DNA from 3 places in the Ruania alba genome. Region 3 is predicted to be linked to each of the others. Evidence: riboswitches for the same ligand, from Rfam matches in the RefSeq annotation. Region 3 holds a riboswitch; each other region holds the start of a gene.
What was found. A riboswitch is a leader RNA that binds a small molecule or an ion and turns the genes downstream of it on or off. The one in region 3 is predicted to bind S-adenosylmethionine.

Region 1 (5,144 bases), on a different contig from region 3:
CGTGGGTCAGCTGCTGGGACCAGGGTGCGGCTCTGGTGAGCACCAGTCCGCGCCTGGACTCCGGCCGCCAGCCCACGGTGGAGACGGGGCCCGGCAGCGAGACCTTCGACCTCGACGACTTCAGTGGTGGCTTTGCCGTCTGGAGCGGGACCTCGTTCGCCGCACCGCTGCTCGCCGCCAGAGTGGCGCACGTGCTTGAACCGCGAATTCCTCCCGCCAAGCACATCGCGGAGCGGATCCGCGGTGCGCACCTGGCATGGCGAATGGTCGAGGACGGAGGTCGATGACGCGGTGACCGAGCTGCTCGCGGGCAGCGCGGGCGACGATGCCGCCGCGCTGCATGGTGAAGCCAGGCGAGTGGCCAACGCCGGCGATCTGCCTGGTGCGGAGAGATTGCTGCACCAGGCCCGTGAGTGTGCCACCAGCGTCGAGGACATCTGCCGGATCGAGGGAACCCTCGCGTTCGTCGAAGTCGAGCAGGGTCGTGCAGACGAAGGGCTCGCCCGGTGCGTGGCAGCGCTCGACGGCGCGGAGAGCGGCACACTGGCGCACGCACTCCTCGCGGGCCAGCTCGGCACGATCCGCTTCGTCCGCGGAGAGACTGACGCGGCCATCGAGCTGTTCAGCACCGCGCTGGAGGTCCTGACGGGAGAGGAGCGGTGCCGCATGCTCCTGAACCGGGGGACGGCCCACCTGAGCGTCGCCGCCTACGAGGCTGCTCGGCGGGACTTCGAGGAAGGCACCCGAGGCTCGAACGCCGTCTCGGCGGCCAAGAGTGCCCACAACCTCGGCTACCTGCACCTGCTCCGCGGCGAACTGGTGGACGCACTCCGGTGGATGGACCGCGCGCGCCCCGACCTCGCCGAGCTCGGCACGTCCGTGACCGCGACCCTCGACATCGACCGGGCCACGGCGCTGGACGCGGCCGGCCTGCGTGGTGAAGCAGTGGCGCTGCTGCGCGATGTGGCGGCGCGCCTGCATGGCAGCGGGCTGTGGCGGCTCCAAGCCGATGTCGACCTGCACCTGGCTCGCCAGCTCGGCGACGACGAGTCGCTGGGAGCCGCTGAGCGCGCGGTGCGTCGCAACCGTGAGCACGGCAACGCCGTCGATGCCGACGAGGCGCGCGCGGTGGTCATGCTCAGCAGGTGCCGCAGCGCGAGGCCACCGAGCCCGCACAGCGTGGAGACTCTCGCCGACCGGCTGGAGCGGGCCGGACGCCGGCACACGGCGACCGCGCTGCGGATGCGCGCCGCCGGCCTGCGCGGGGCAGAGCCCCGGCTCCCGGACAGTGAGGAGCCGCTGACCGTCCGCCTGCTTGCCGGTGAGGTCGCGGCTGAGGTGGCGTTGCGAGCCGGCGACACCGATGCGGCTCTGAGTGCGGCAGCGGCTGCGATCGACGAGCTCGACCGGTGGCAGCGCGGAATCGGCAGCCTCGAGCTGCAGTCGGTGAGCCGGCGGTTGGGGGCGCGGGTGATCAGGCTCGGCCAACGCGCCGCACATCTGAGCGGGGATCCTCAGGACCTGCTCACCTGGTCCGAGCGAGCTCGTGAGCTGGTGGCTCGCGTTCCTGCCACCCGACCGCCGGAGGAACTCGGCAACCTGCTGGCCGACTTGCGCCAACTCGGTCCGGACGGTGATCCCGCCGCGCGGTTGCAGCTGGTCGCCCAGATCCGCCACGGACGGTGGTTGGCCGCAGCGGATCTTCCGACTGGTGCGCTCGTCACGGTGCAGGCGGTGCGTGAACGGGCGGCGGGAGAACGAGCCGGACGCTACGTGACACTGATGGAGATCGAGGGCCGCCTCATCGCCCTCACGCTCGGCGACCGCGAGGAGATCCTCGACCTCGGCGAGTGGGCACACATGGCGCGCCTCCTCGGGGGTCTCAGCGCGGACCTGACGATGGCAGCACAGCTCGCGACCCCCGTGGTGCGGGCCGCTCTCCAGGAGCGGATCGAGGCGTTCGACCACATCCTCGAGCCCGCGCTATGCGGGGCGTCCTCGCTCGTCGTCACCGCCCCGGCGGTGATGGCTCGGATGCCGTGGGGCCAGCTGCCGAGCACTGCGGACGTCCCGGTGACCGTGCCGACCTCGGCGAGCGCCTGGCTGCGCAACGGCGATCGGCACGACCCGATCGGCGACGTCGGAGTCGTCGTCGGGCCCGGTACCCGCACCGGAAGCGCGGAGGCGGACGTGGTGCGCCAGCGATGGCACACGCACACGGTGACGGCAGGGGACCGGTGCCACGACGCCGAGGCCCTCGCTGCGGACGTGGATCTGCTGCATGTGAGCGCCCACGGTCAGGACCGGGAGGCGCACCCACTGTTCGCCTCCTTGCAGCTGACCGACGGCGACCTGTTCGGACACGACGTCGAGCTCTTCGGTCGGGTGCCGCCCGTGGTGGTCCTCTCCGCGTGCGGGGCAGCCGGTGGCTCGCTCGGGATGGCGCGGGCGTGGCTGCACGCGGGAGCGCGCACTGTGGTGGCGGCGCCGGCCGACATCGCCGAGACGGCCGCGCTCGAGCGATTCTCCCGGCTGCACGAGTTGCTCGCCGGCGGGCGCAGCCCGGCCGAGGCGGTCGCGACGGCGTTCGGTGGCGACGCGCTCGACTGTGCCGTGCAGTGCTACGGCACCGGGTGATCTGTGACGTCTCTCACGTCTCACGATTTGGTTGACACGTCATCCAAACCGTCCGTAGAGTACTGACCAAGGTCTTGAGTGTCAGCGAGACGGCCCCGGCCAGCTGACCGGCAACCCTCCTGTGCGGTGGGGTGCCCCGGGTGACGACCTGGCCCCGGCCAACTGGTGCGGGGCAAGCGCAGCACCGCAGATGCGGTGAACGAGAGAAGGACACCTCAGCAGATGATCCAGGACTGGACCACAGTGCCCGAACGGCCCGCACTGAGCGTCACCCCCTGTGTCATGTGCTGTTGTCGCATGCCGGCCTGAGCCGAGCTCCATCCGATGTCTCGGGCGTTCTTGCCCCTTCGGCATCACCCTCGGTCCCCAGGTGCACACCTGCCGGTGGCGTGACACCACCAGCGTGCATCAGGCGATCGAGCCCCCGGCCTCTCGCTGAAAAGGACACTTCCCATGTCTGCTGCATCCGCTGCTCGTCCCACCTCCCTGATCGCCCTCGATCTCTCCGGCGCCGGCGCACCGCGCGAATGGCGCCGCGCTGAGGACTCCGACGCCGAGTCCTTCATCATGGGTCGCCTCGCCGGGCTCGCCTCCCTCGCCGACAAGGGCGGGGTCGACGTGCTGGCCTTGGACGAGACCTTCCACGCCGCCGGCCAGCGTCGCCGGGACGACTGGCTCGACGGCGCCGTCGCCGCCTCCCGCCTCTCCCGGCACACCTCCTCGGCCACCCTGGTGGCGACGGTGCCGCTGACCGGGAGCCGCCCGGACCACGTCGGCGGAGCGGTCGCCAGCGTGCACCGCGCCTCGGCCGGTCGTGCCGGCTGGCAGCTTGAGGTCGCCGAGTCCGGCACGCGTAGCCTGCGCGCGGTCGAGTCCGTGATCGGCACGTGGCCCACGACGGCGGAGCGCACCAGTGCCACGACCCGCCCCCAGGTGGTGGTTCCGGTGCGTACCCCAGTGGACGGTGAGCTCGCCGCCGCGCGCGGCGACATCGCCCGGATCAGCGTGGCCACCTTCGAGGAGGCCCGGGCCGCCCGGACCGCGATCCGTGAGGCTGCCGCCGAGTGGGGCCGCGACCCCGACGATGTGCAGGTGCTCGTCGATGTGCACGCCGTGATCTCCGCCGACGCCCCGAGTGCGCGGGCTCGATGGGACCTGCTCACCTCGCTGGAGACCCAGCCGCGACAGGTGCCGCTGCGCTCGATCGGAACCGCGACCGACCTCGCCGACCTGTGGGCCACCTGGGTACACGGGGAGCCGCCGACGGGTTCACCGTGATCCCCGCCTCGGTGCCCACCGACGTGGTCGCACTGGTGCAGGAGGTCATCCCGCAGCTGGAGGCCCGCGGACTGCGCAAGCCGCGCACCGCCGCGGTGGACACGGCGCCGGCACGTCGCACGACTCGCCGCACTCCGGCACGTCAGCGCAGCCACGCCACCGCCTGACCAGAATCCGACGTCGACCTGGAGGTCGTGGCGCCTCGGTGTGAGGCGGGCGACAGCCGGCCGACGTCGGATTCTGCGGATCAGGGCGTAGCATTGCTGCTGCGGTCGGGCTTCGGCGTCGACCAGGGCATGGCGCGCACCAGCGGTGGGGTGGTGCGCACACCGTCGCACCCTGGAGCATGAATGTCCCCGCTGAGTTCCTACCGGAACCTGTTCTCCCTCACCGGCGCGATCTACGTGATCATCGCCTTCCTCGCCCGCCTCCCGCTGGCGATGTCGCAGATCGGTGCGCTGCTGCTGGTCTCAGCGGTGACCGGTTCCTACGGTGCCGGTGGTGCCGCGGCCGGTGCGACCGCCGTCGTGAACGCGGTGGCCTCCCCACTGGCCGGTGCGCTCACCGACCGGGTGGGACAGCGCCGGGTGCTGCTCGTGCAGTCGGTGGTGGGCGCCGCCGGACTGATCTGGCTCGTGCTCGCTGCCGCGAGCTACACCTCGGGCGAAGCGTGGTGGCCGCTCGTGCTGATCGCGGGTGCCAGCGGCGCGTTCCTGCCTCAGGTCGGGACGATGGCGCGGGTGCGATGGCGCCCGATCGCACGACGTTCGGGCAGGGCGGAGCAGCGGATGGTCGATGCAGCCTTCTCCTACGAGGGCGCAGCCGACGAGGCCAGCTTCGTGCTCGGGCCGGCCCTGGTCGGGGTGGTGGCGGCGATTCTGAACCCGTCTGCGGCGTTGATCACCGCTGGTGTGCTGCTCGGCGTGTTCGGGCTGTGGTTCGCCCTGCACCCCACGGCCACGGTGGTGCCGAAGCCGGACCGTTCGGTCGCTGCGGTGCGGTTGCCGGCGGTGCTGTTCGTGCTGGTGTTCGCCCAGCTCACAATCGGGATGATCTTCGGGTCGGTCCAGGCGGGGGCTTCGGTGCTCGCCACCGAGGCGGGGGAGCCGGGCCTGACTGGTCTGCTGCACGCGTTGCTCGGGATCGGTTCGGTGACGGCCGGTCTGGCCGTCGTCGCGGTGCCCGAGGCGTTCCGGTACGAGAATCGACTGCGTCTGTTCACGGTTGCT
Region 2 (5,144 bases), 320 kb from region 3:
CGCGCGCGAGGCATTCGACTTCGGAGCGCGCCTGTCTCCGCACTTCGCCGGCACTCAACCGCTGCGATGGGCAGCGTGCCACTTCGCGGAGGAGAGCCGCGAGGCCCGCGCTGGGGACTACCGACAAGCGTGGGAGGAGGTGATGTGGCCACTGACCGGTGCCTATCGGGTGCTCACCCGGGCCGGTGTGCCGGTCGGCGTGGTGAACGACCACCAGCTGGCGAACGGGGAGTTGGACGACTATCAGCTTCTGGTCTTGACCAATCCCGATGAACTGACGGCCGAGCAGCAGGCATCCGTGGATGCGTTCGCGGCATCTGGTGGCACGGTCGTGGTGAACGACCCGTCATGGCCGTGGAGCGACCCGGCGGCCACCGGCGACGCAGAGGACGCGTTCCGAGCTGTGGTCGCGGATCAGTTGTCCGACGCTCCAGTCGTCGTAGCCGAGCGTCCGCAGGACTCGTACGCCTTGGCCTATTCGCGGTCGGACGGTGCTCTGGTCGTCGCGGTGACCAATGACCTCACCTGGTTCCAGACGAACTCCGGCGGCGGTGTGCCTCCCGGGGAAGAGAACCCGGTCGGACCGCCGGCATCGGGCGTCCGCGTGACGTGGCGGGCGGGGATCGGGCTCCCGGCGCCTGCTCAGGTGACCGAGGTGCTGACGGAGACTGTCCTGGACGTGGAAGTCAGTGACGGGATCTGCAGCGTCGTGCTGCCGGACTTCGTCTTCATGGGCCTGCTCGTGGTCGAGGATGACGGTAGGGAACCGGAACCGGCGGCTCCCTACGATGCCGCGCGGCAACACCTCGACGATTACGACGCGGACGGTTCAATCGGCACAGCCGAGTACCGGCGGATCAGAGCGCAGCTGAACTCGGCGGAACGCTTCGCAGATCGAGGTCAGGGGCGGCAGGCCGACCGTGCGCTGGACCGTGCGGTGGACGTGGTGGAGCAGATCGACGATGACGCGGCGCGAGAGCACCTCACGGCGATCGTGACCGACCTGCGCGCACACCTGTAGCCCACGCATCCGGGCGTGACGCGTGGCGCCCTGCGACCGGGGTGCCTACTACCGGGCGGCCGTGGCCGAACCTGCATGCGCCGGTTCGGCCACGGCGCGCGTCTCGGGCTCGGCCGTGTCACGCACTGCGACGGCTCTCGGAGAGCAGCGCGTCCAGCGCGCCCAGATCGTCCAGCAGTGCCATCTCCCGGGTATCCAGCCCGGCCGTGCCGGCGTGGTCGAGCCATTCGGCGTCGGCCAGTGCCGCCAGGACGGCGTCTCGCTCGTCGCGCGCACCCGCCAGGGTGAGGTTCTCATGCAGACGGTCCGTGCGTGCCATTCCGCGTTCCTTCCTGCGTGCTGCGCTTGCTCCCGAGTCTGCACCCGAGCACCGACACCGGGGCGGCCGCCACCCCGAGCACTCTCTGGATCGGCGCCCAATCCCGAAATCAAACGTCGTTTTGCCTGCTGCGTGGTAGCCAGATCGACGTTTGATCTTCGGGTGCTGGTGTTGCCGCATGCCATGGACGGGTGGTCTCAGTCGGTGATACGCGGTGTAGATGCCCTCCCGGACCGGTAGCATCGAGTGCAGACCATCCAGAGCGGCTGAGAGTCCTGGCTCGAGGACGCCGCAGCAACCCCCCAACGGAAGCCTCCCGCGGGGAAGGGTGCTACAGCCAGGTTCGATGGAGTCATCTATGCAGGCACAGATTCACCCACATCCGAACCGTGGCGGTCGCTCATGACGACCGCCACTCTCTACCGCAGCCCTCGCCCGGACCCGTGCGTCTCGTTCGAGCTCTATCCACCGCGCACCCCGAAGGGTGAGCAGACTCTGACCCGCACCGTCGGTGCCCTGGCGGAGATTCAGCCGGACTACTTCTCGGTCACCTATGGGGCTTCCGGGTCCACCCGGAACACCTCTCGTGACCTGATCGGGCGCATCCTGAGCGGCACCCCGGTCACGCCACTGGCTCACCTCACCTGCGTGGGCGCGAGCGAGGAGGACCTCTCCGAGTACGTGAGCTCACTGCTGGAGGCCGGGGTCCGTGACTTCCTCGCCCTGCGCGGTGACCCACCGGCCGGACAACCCGACTGGCGGCCGCACCCGGACGGCCTGACCCGCGCGAGCCAGCTCGTGCACCTGCTGCGGCGCCTCGCCACCGAGCACCTCGGCAGCGACGGCGCCGACGTCAGCATCAGTGTGGCTACCTACCCCGGTGGTTCCTACGACGAGTCCGGTCGCCCGGTGGTGTGCCCGAACGACGTCTCCGCCCTGCTGGAGAAGCAGGCCGCGGGCGCCGACTTCGCCATCACCCAGTTGTTCTACGACGCCAGGCACTACGCCGAACTCGTTCAGGCAGCACGTGCGGCCGGCGTGCACATCCCGATCGTGCCGGGCCTGATCCCGCTCACCGACCCGAACCGGCTCCGCCGCATGGTGGAACTCACCGGTGTGGCCGTGCCCCCGGTGCTTCTCGAGCATCTCGACGAGGCCGCCGACAAGGAGGAGGCCTACCGCCGCGGGCTCGCCGCCAGCGTGCGCCTGGTGCGCGAGGTGCTCGAGACCGGGGCACCGGGCATCCACTTCTACACCTTCAACTCCTCGAGGGCCGTGCTGGACCTGCTGCACGCCTCCGGTCTGCGCTGACCGACTGACCCACGTCACACCCGCCTGATACCCGCCCCCACCTCGCCGAACGCAACGTTGTGCGGCTTCTGCCTCCCCAAAAGCCGCACAAGGTTGCGCTCGGCAGGGTGGTTACTGACACACGTCTGGAGATTGTCATGTCCGATCACCTGCCCGCGTTCCCCGCCAGCACGATCCTCGGTTACCCCCGCATCGGCCCGCGTCGAGAGCTGAAGCGTGCCCTGGAGTCCTTCTGGTCCGGGGCCACCACCAAGGCCGATCTCGCCGAGGCCGGCGCTGCGCTCCGCACCCGCACCCGCACCCACCTGACCGACCTGGGCCTCGACCCGCAGGCCGCCGCGATTCCGTCCGACTTCAGCTACTACGACCAGGTGCTCAGCACCGCTGTGGCCGTGGGTGCCATCCCCGAGCGGTTCGGCATCGATGCCTCCACCCCGATCAGCCTGGCCGACTACTCCCGCCTGGCCCGCGGGGACGCCGAGACCGCCCCGCTCGAGCTCACCAAATGGTTCGACACCAACTACCACTACCTGGTGCCCGAGATCGGTCCGGACACCCCCCTGCGGCACGCGCCCGGCTCGGCGCCGGTGGCGGAGTTCGCCGAGGCCCAGGCGACCGGCGTGCACACCCGGCCGGTCGTCGTCGGGCCGGTCACCCTGCTGGCTCTGGCCAAGGGGACCGATCCGCTCGCCCGGCTGGACGAGCTGGTGGCCGTGTACCAACAGCTGCTCGCAGAGCTGGCGGCCGCGGGCGCCACCTGGGTGCAGCTCGACGAACCCGCTCTGGTCAGCGACAACGGCGCGGTCCCCGCAGCGCAGCTCGGTGAGGCCGCTGACCGCGCCTACCGCACTCTCGCCGCCACCGCCGACCGCCCCGGGATCCTCGTCGCTGCCCCGTACGGTGACCTTCGGGAGCGCTTCGCCACGCTCGCCGGCACGGGCGTGGAGGCGATCGCCCTCGATCTGGTGAAGGGTGAGATTCCCGACGACGGCGCCCTCGCCCACGCACGCGGCCTCACCCTGGTCGCCGGGCTGGTGGACGGCCACAACGTCTGGCGCACTGATCTTCACGCCGCTGCCGAGCGGCTGCAGCACCTGCGCGCCGCCCACGACGGGCCGGTCAGCGTGGCCACCTCCACCTCGCTGCTGCACGTCCCGCACACCGTGGCCGACGAGACCGACCTGCCCGAGCAGCTGCGCTCGTGGCTGGCGTTCGCCGACGAGAAGGTCGGCGAGGTACTGGCCCTCACCGCCGGACCCGAGACCGCACCGGAGGCGTTCACGACGTCGCGCGCCGTCCGCGAGGATCGCTCTGGGGCCCTCGGTGTGCGCCGCGACGAGGTCCGACGGCGGACCGCCGCCCTGACAGCGGCCGACACCGAACGGGCGGATGCCTCCGAGCGTGCGACCGCCCAGCAGGAGCGCCTGAACCTTCCGTCGCTGCCCACCACCACGATCGGGTCGTTCCCGCAGACGGGCGATCTGCGCCGGGCCCGGGCGCAGCGGCGTAAGGGTGAGCTCACGGAGGAGCAGTACGCCGAGGTGATCCGCGGCGAGATCAGCCGGGTGATCGAGCTGCAGACCGAGCTCGGGCTGGACGTGCTCGTGCACGGGGAGCCGGAGCGCAATGACATGGTGCAGTACTTCGCCGAGCTGCTGGACGGGTTCGCCGTGACCCAGCACGGCTGGGTGCAGTCCTACGGGTCGCGGTGCACCCGCCCGTCGATCCTGTGGGGCGACGTCTCCCGCCCGGCACCGATGACGGTGGAGTGGACCCGGTACGCGGCCTCGCTCACCGACAAACCGGTCAAGGGCATGCTCACTGGCCCGGTGACGATCCTGGCCTGGTCGTTCGTGCGTGACGACCTGCCGCTGGGGGAGGTGGCCGACCAGGTGGCGCTCGCGCTCCGGGACGAGGTGAGCGATCTTGAGCATGCCGGGATCGGCGTGATCCAGGTGGACGAGCCTGCCCTGCGTGAGCTGCTGCCGCTACGCGCCGACGATCACCAGGCCTACCTGGACTGGTCGGTGCGCTCGTTCCGGCTGGCCACCTCCGGTGCCGCCACGCACACCCAGGTGCACACCCACCTGTGCTACTCCGAGTTCGGCGAGGTGATCGATGCCATCGACGGCCTCGGCGCCGACGTCACCTCGTTGGAGGCGGCACGCTCCGCGATGGAGGTCGTGCCCGAGTTGGCCGAGGCCGGGTTCTCCCGCGGCATCGGCCCGGGCGTGTGGGACATCCACTCCCCGCGAGTGCCGAGCGAGGCGGAGATCGTCGACCTGCTGGGCCGGGCCCTGGCCGCGGTCCCGGATCGCCAGCTGTGGGTGAATCCGGACTGCGGGCTGAAGACCCGCGGGTACACCGAGACTGTCGAGTCCTTGCGGAACCTGGTCGCAGCGACCGAGCAGACCCGCGCCAGCCGGTAGTTCCACGCCGTCATCCACCCCGTAGTCCATCCCCGCCCCCCCACCCGGCCGAGCGCAACCCTGT
Region 3 (5,144 bases):
GCGCACGCAGCAGGGCCATCCGGTGAGCATAGGACAGCGGCTCCGGTGGTGCCCTCCGCCGGGGCCGTACGCCCGAGTGGCTCAGCAGTCGGCGGGGTCGCCGGACCGGAGCGGCCGGTAGGCCACGTCGTCCGCGCCCACGGTCGCCGTCAGGGACGGCCCACCGGCGCTGGTGCGCTCGGTCAGCAGGACCTCCACCACCACGGTCTCGCCCTCGCGCGCCGCCTCCCACGCGGCGGGCAGGTCCCGAGTGTCGGTCACCCAGGTGACCCCGTTGAGCGGGCCGAGCCGGGAGATCCCGCACGCGGTGCCCAGCTCGAGCCGGTAGGGCCAGGGATAGCCGGGTTCGATCACCCCGCCCGGTCCGGCCGGCTGTGGCTCGTCGGCGGCGTCGATGAGGTTCTCGTCGGTGCCGAGCTGGTCGTCGGTGGCGGTGCTGCCCGGCTCCCGCAGGCCCACGTCCACCACGGTGCGTTCCTCGGGGACCCCGGCCGGCGGGTGGTCGGCGCTGAGCTGCACGTGGAACGGGCCGGCCGGCAGCATCGCCCGCTCCACCGCCACCAGGTAGGAGTGCGGGTTGGCGTCGTCGGTGCAGGCACCGGGGCTGCCGGGGACCACGATCTGCCCGTGCAGCACGCCATCGGTCACGGCCACCCCGTCGAGCCGGATCGGGCAGCTGGAGCCGTACATCGCCCCGAACCACACCACGATCTCGTCGGTGAAGCTCACCTCCGGACGCTCACCGCTCATCCCTGCGCGGTCCCAAAGCTGCTCGTACTGGGCGAGAGTGGTGGCCACTCCGGTGCGGTAGACCTCACCGGTGTGCTCGTCGCCGAGGAGGCGCCAGCCCTCACCCTCGGTCGGCTGATCGCCGGCCGGCACGATGTCGGCCGGGTGGCGGCCGGAGACACAGATCGGTTCAGTCGCGAACGGCTCCAGCGCCGTGAGGTTCTCCTCGGTGAGCGCCGTCACCTCCACCGACACCCCCCGCGGTCGATCGCCACCCCGAGCTCAACAGCACGCCCTCGGGTGTCTCGGTATGGATGCGATCGGCCAGTGCGGTCAACTCGGCTTCGGTGTGCTCGGCCGCGACCACCGCCACACCCTCATCGGGGAACTGCTCCGCGGCCTCGGCACGGCGCTGGTCGACGTCCTCGGTGAACGCCACCGTGACCCAGCCGTTGCGCTCGCGGTCGATCCACACCCCGGCGAACCCCGGCAGGTCGAGCGCCCATGCCTGCACCTGCTCCACCGGTTGGTCGTTGCCCACGTACACGGGCTCGTCGCGGTAGTCCCCCTCCGGTGCGCGCAGCACCTCCGCCGTTTCACACGCCGGGAGACCGTCGGCCGCGCCGGCCCCGGGAGCGGCAGTCCCAGCATCCGGGGCCGTCTGCCCGCAGGCGGTCAGGACGAGCACGCCGACGGCGCACCCCGCCATGGTCATCAGTCCTGCGTTGCGCATGCGTGCCCTCCGCTCCTCTCATGTGGTGTGTGTTCCGACGGCGGCCGGTGTTGCACGATCGTGGGAACCACCGTGGCCCGTCTGACCCACCGACGGCGGTGTGTCACTCTGCCGGTGGTGTGTCAGACTCGCTGCCCGCGATGTGACCTGACGTGACAGGTCCGCGCATCGGCGCCTACCATGCTCGGGACCCATCCAGAGCAGCTGAGAGATCTGGCTCGATGACGCTGCAGCAACCACTCCGGTGCTACCGCCAGAACCCGATGGAGGAGATATGACGTACGCAGGAGACCTCACCCCGACGGACGCCTGGCAGTTCCTGATCGACCATTCCGACGCTGCGCTGGTGGACGTGCGCACCCGCGCCGAGTGGTCGTTCGTGGGCGTACCGAACACCCGGCCGATCGACCGGCCCACCGCGCTGGTGGAGTGGAACACCTTCCCCGACGGCGCCCGCAACGCCCGCTTCATCGACCAGCTCACCGAGGCCGGGTACGAGCCCGGCGACGGGAAGCCGCTGGTGTTCATCTGCCGCTCCGGGCAGCGCTCCATCGCCGCCGCCGAGGCCGCGACCGCTGCGGGCTTCGGCCCGGCCTACAACGTGACCGACGGGTTCGAGGGCCCCACCGACACCGAGGGGCACCGCGGGTTCAAGGGGTGGCGCGCGGACGGGCTGCCCTGGGTGCAGAGCTGAGCGGGGAAATTCAGTGAGTGATCCCCGCCCGCAGTCGTCCCTGCCCGACGGGCTCGGCCCGGCCACGCTCGCCGTCCGCGGCGGTCAGCAGCGCACCGAGTTCCGGGAGACCTCCGAGCCACTGTTCCTCACCCAGGGGTACACCTACGACCGAGCGGCCGACGCCGAGGCGGCCTTCCTCGGTGAGGCCGACCGGTTCATCTACTCCCGGTACGGCAACCCCACCGTCTCCGCGTTCGAGGAGCGCCTGCGCCTGATCGAGGGCGCCGAGGCGTGCTTCTCGACGGCGACCGGCATGTCCGCCGTGTTCACCTCGCTCGCGGCGCTGGTCTCCTCGGGCAGCCGGATCGTGGCCGGGAACGCGCTGTTCGGGTCCACCTTCGTGGTGCTCAACGACATCCTCGGCAAGTGGGGCGTCACGGTCGACTACGTCAACGCCCACCGCATCGAGGAATGGCAGGCCGCGCTGGCCACCCCGGCCGATGTGGTGCTCTTCGAGACTCCCTCGAACCCGATGCAGGACATCGTGGATGTGGCGGCGGTGACCGAGCTCGCGCACGCCGCCGGTGCCACGGTGATCCTCGACAATGTGTTCGCTACCCCGATCCTGCAGAAGCCGCTCGAGTTCGGTGTGGACGTGGTGGTGTACTCGGCCACCAAGCACATCGACGGCCAGGGCCGGGTGCTCGGCGGTGCGATTCTCGGGCCCCGGGACTATGTGGAGGGCCCGGTGAAGCAGATGATCCGCAACACCGGCCCCTCGTTGAGCCCGTTCAACGCCTGGGTGCTGCTCAAGGGCCTGGAGACGCTCGCGGTGCGGGTGCGGGCACAGACCGCCGCCGCGCTGGAGATGGCGCAGTGGTTGGAGAGCCGGCCGAGGGTGCGCGGGGTGCGCTACCCCTTCCTGGACTCCCACCCTCAGGTGGCCCTGGCGAAGGAACAGATGACCGGCGGAGGCACCGTGGTCACCCTGGACCTGGACATTGACGGCTCCCCGGAGGAGATCAAGACCCGCAGTTTCGCCTTCCTCGACTCCCTGCAGTTGGTGGACATCTCGAACAACCTGGGCGACGCGAAGTCGCTCATCACCCACCCAGCCACCACCACCCACTCCAAGATCGCCCGGGAGGAGCGTTACGCCGTCGGGATCACCGACTCCACGGTGCGCCTCTCGGTGGGGCTGGAAGAGGTGGCGGACCTGCAGGCGGACCTGACCCAGGCACTGCGCACCTTCTGAAATGAAACGTCGATCTGGCGATTGAGTCGGGCAGGCGCAACAACCAGATTGACGTGCGATTCTCAGATCAGGCCGGTGTGCAGCCCGTGGGTGGCGGCACCCGTCCGTGAGGTCTGCCCGAGCTTGGTGAGGATGTTCGCCACGTGACGATGCACCGTGTGCTCGCTCAGGACGAGGGCAGCCGCGATCTCCGCGTTGCTCATCCCGCGCGCCACCAGGGTGAGCACCTCACGCTCCCGAGCCGTCAGGGGGCTGGCCCCGGGAAGGTCGAGGGCGCGCACGAGCCGGCGGGCACGGGCGAGGTCATCCCCGGCTGACAGTTCCGAGAGCACCTGCAGCGCGTGGCTGAGATGGCGCCGGGAAGCGCTCCTGTCCCCGGTGGCTGCGAGCGCTTCGGCGAGCGCGAGGCGCGTGTGCGCCTCGTCGAAGCGCAACCCCTCCGCGTCGAAAGCCTGCACGGCCTCGGTGAGCATCGGGACAGCCTCCGCGGGACCGACGAGCAGTGCGCCGGCCGCTGACGCTGCCGCCGTCAGTGACCGGCTCCCGGTGAACTCTGCGATCTGGCGCAGCTCGGCCACATACGCGCCGGCGGCTTCGGCCTCGCCGGCCGCCGTGGCGATCACGGCTGCCGAAGGGAGCACCTCGGCGCGCGCCATCCGACCGTGCGCGGGCAGTCGGTGGAGCAGCCCGCGGATGGCGGTCCAGGCGTTCGTGGCGTCGCCGCGGGCGAGCTGCATGCGTGCCTGTCCGATGATGGAGAGGGGGTGGAACTCGGCCTGCGCGAAGAGCGCCTCGGCCTCGTCGAACCGCCCCTGCCGACGGCGCAGCTCGCCCAGCTGCGCGACGGCCTCCAGGCGTGAGACGCGCCGGGAGGTGGACAGGCGCTCCAGCACCGCGGTCAGCTCACGTTCCGCGTCGTGCCAGGATCCGCAGGCGACCTGGACCGACGCGTGCTGGCTGCGGCAGACGTTGAACAGCGGTGTGAGCCCACGTTGGACGCAGATCGTCTCCACCCGCCGGCACCAGTCAGCCGCACGGGAGACGTCGTTGTTCAAGGTGCACGCGGCGATCAGCCAGCAGCAGATCTTGCCCATCCACATTGGGTCGGGCACGTCACCCGAGGTGGCCGCCGCGACCGAACTGTCCAGCAGAACGGTGCCGGCCGCGACATCCCCGGCTCCGGTCATCGCGAGACCTTGAAGGGCCTCTCCAACGATGGCGAGATCAGCGAGGCCGAGGCGGTTCGCGATGGCCGAGGCGCGCTCTCCGGCGGCCCGCGCCACGCCGGGGTCGTGGTCGATCGCGATGGCCAGCTCGGCTTCCCGAACGGCGTGCCACCCGTGCTCGGCAGCCTCGTCGAGCGTTGCCAGCAGGGTGGCCGCGCGTCCCCACCAGCCCCGGGCTACCGGTGCGCCGTACCCGAACAGCAGGGTGTCCCAGGAGAGCGCGGTCGCCGCCCGGGCCGCACCGAGCGGGTCATCGAGGATGCGATGCCTGCGGTAGGCGGTCTCGCGTGCCTGCACGCACTCCTCGCCGTCGTCGCGCCACCAGGAAGCCTGGGCCCAGCCTTCGTAGGCGAGCGGGTCACCGGACTCCTCGGCAACAGCGCGGAAGGCGGCCCGGGCCGCGTCCCACGATCCCGCGGCGAGCGCGGTCTGCGCCGACTTCAAGGAAGTCACCCGATCAGTATGACCCTCGGTTCGCGTGGCGGGGTCTGCGGGTCAGGCGCTCACCCCCTGCGACAGCGCCAC

Region 1: linked by a shared signal. The riboswitch ahead of BLU77_RS09370 (LLM class oxidoreductase) and the one ahead of BLU77_RS17170 (rhodanese-like domain-containing protein) in region 3 are both predicted to bind S-adenosylmethionine.
Region 2: linked by a shared signal. The riboswitch ahead of BLU77_RS15850 (methylenetetrahydrofolate reductase) and the one ahead of BLU77_RS17170 (rhodanese-like domain-containing protein) in region 3 are both predicted to bind S-adenosylmethionine.

Annotation. Positions count from the first base shown of each region.
Region 1 covers NZ_FNTX01000001.1:2,034,179-2,039,322, reverse strand. Annotated here, with positions in the region: gene BLU77_RS09380 (S8 family peptidase) at 1-287, shown strand, start outside; gene BLU77_RS09375 (CHAT domain-containing protein) at 244-2,637, shown strand; SAM riboswitch class IV at 2,708-2,822, shown strand; gene BLU77_RS09370 (LLM class oxidoreductase) at 3,091-3,915, shown strand; gene BLU77_RS22025 (hypothetical protein) at 3,927-4,082, shown strand; gene BLU77_RS09360 (MFS transporter) at 4,266-5,144, shown strand, end outside.
Region 2 covers NZ_FNTX01000002.1:1,187,907-1,193,050, forward strand. Annotated here, with positions in the region: gene BLU77_RS15840 (alpha-amylase family protein) at 1-1,021, shown strand, start outside; gene BLU77_RS15845 (hypothetical protein) at 1,140-1,340, opposite strand; SAM riboswitch class I at 1,591-1,693, shown strand; gene BLU77_RS15850 (methylenetetrahydrofolate reductase) at 1,743-2,651, shown strand; gene metE (5-methyltetrahydropteroyltriglutamate--homocysteine S-methyltransferase) at 2,789-5,080, shown strand.
Region 3 covers NZ_FNTX01000002.1:1,512,651-1,517,794, forward strand. Annotated here, with positions in the region: gene BLU77_RS17155 (hypothetical protein) at 1-26, shown strand, start outside; gene BLU77_RS17160 (hypothetical protein) at 82-972, opposite strand; gene BLU77_RS17165 (hypothetical protein) at 920-1,462, opposite strand; SAM riboswitch class I at 1,651-1,732, shown strand; gene BLU77_RS17170 (rhodanese-like domain-containing protein) at 1,737-2,156, shown strand; gene BLU77_RS17175 (O-succinylhomoserine sulfhydrylase) at 2,170-3,393, shown strand; gene BLU77_RS22970 (response regulator transcription factor) at 3,456-5,072, opposite strand; gene BLU77_RS17185 (tautomerase family protein) at 5,115-5,144, opposite strand, start outside.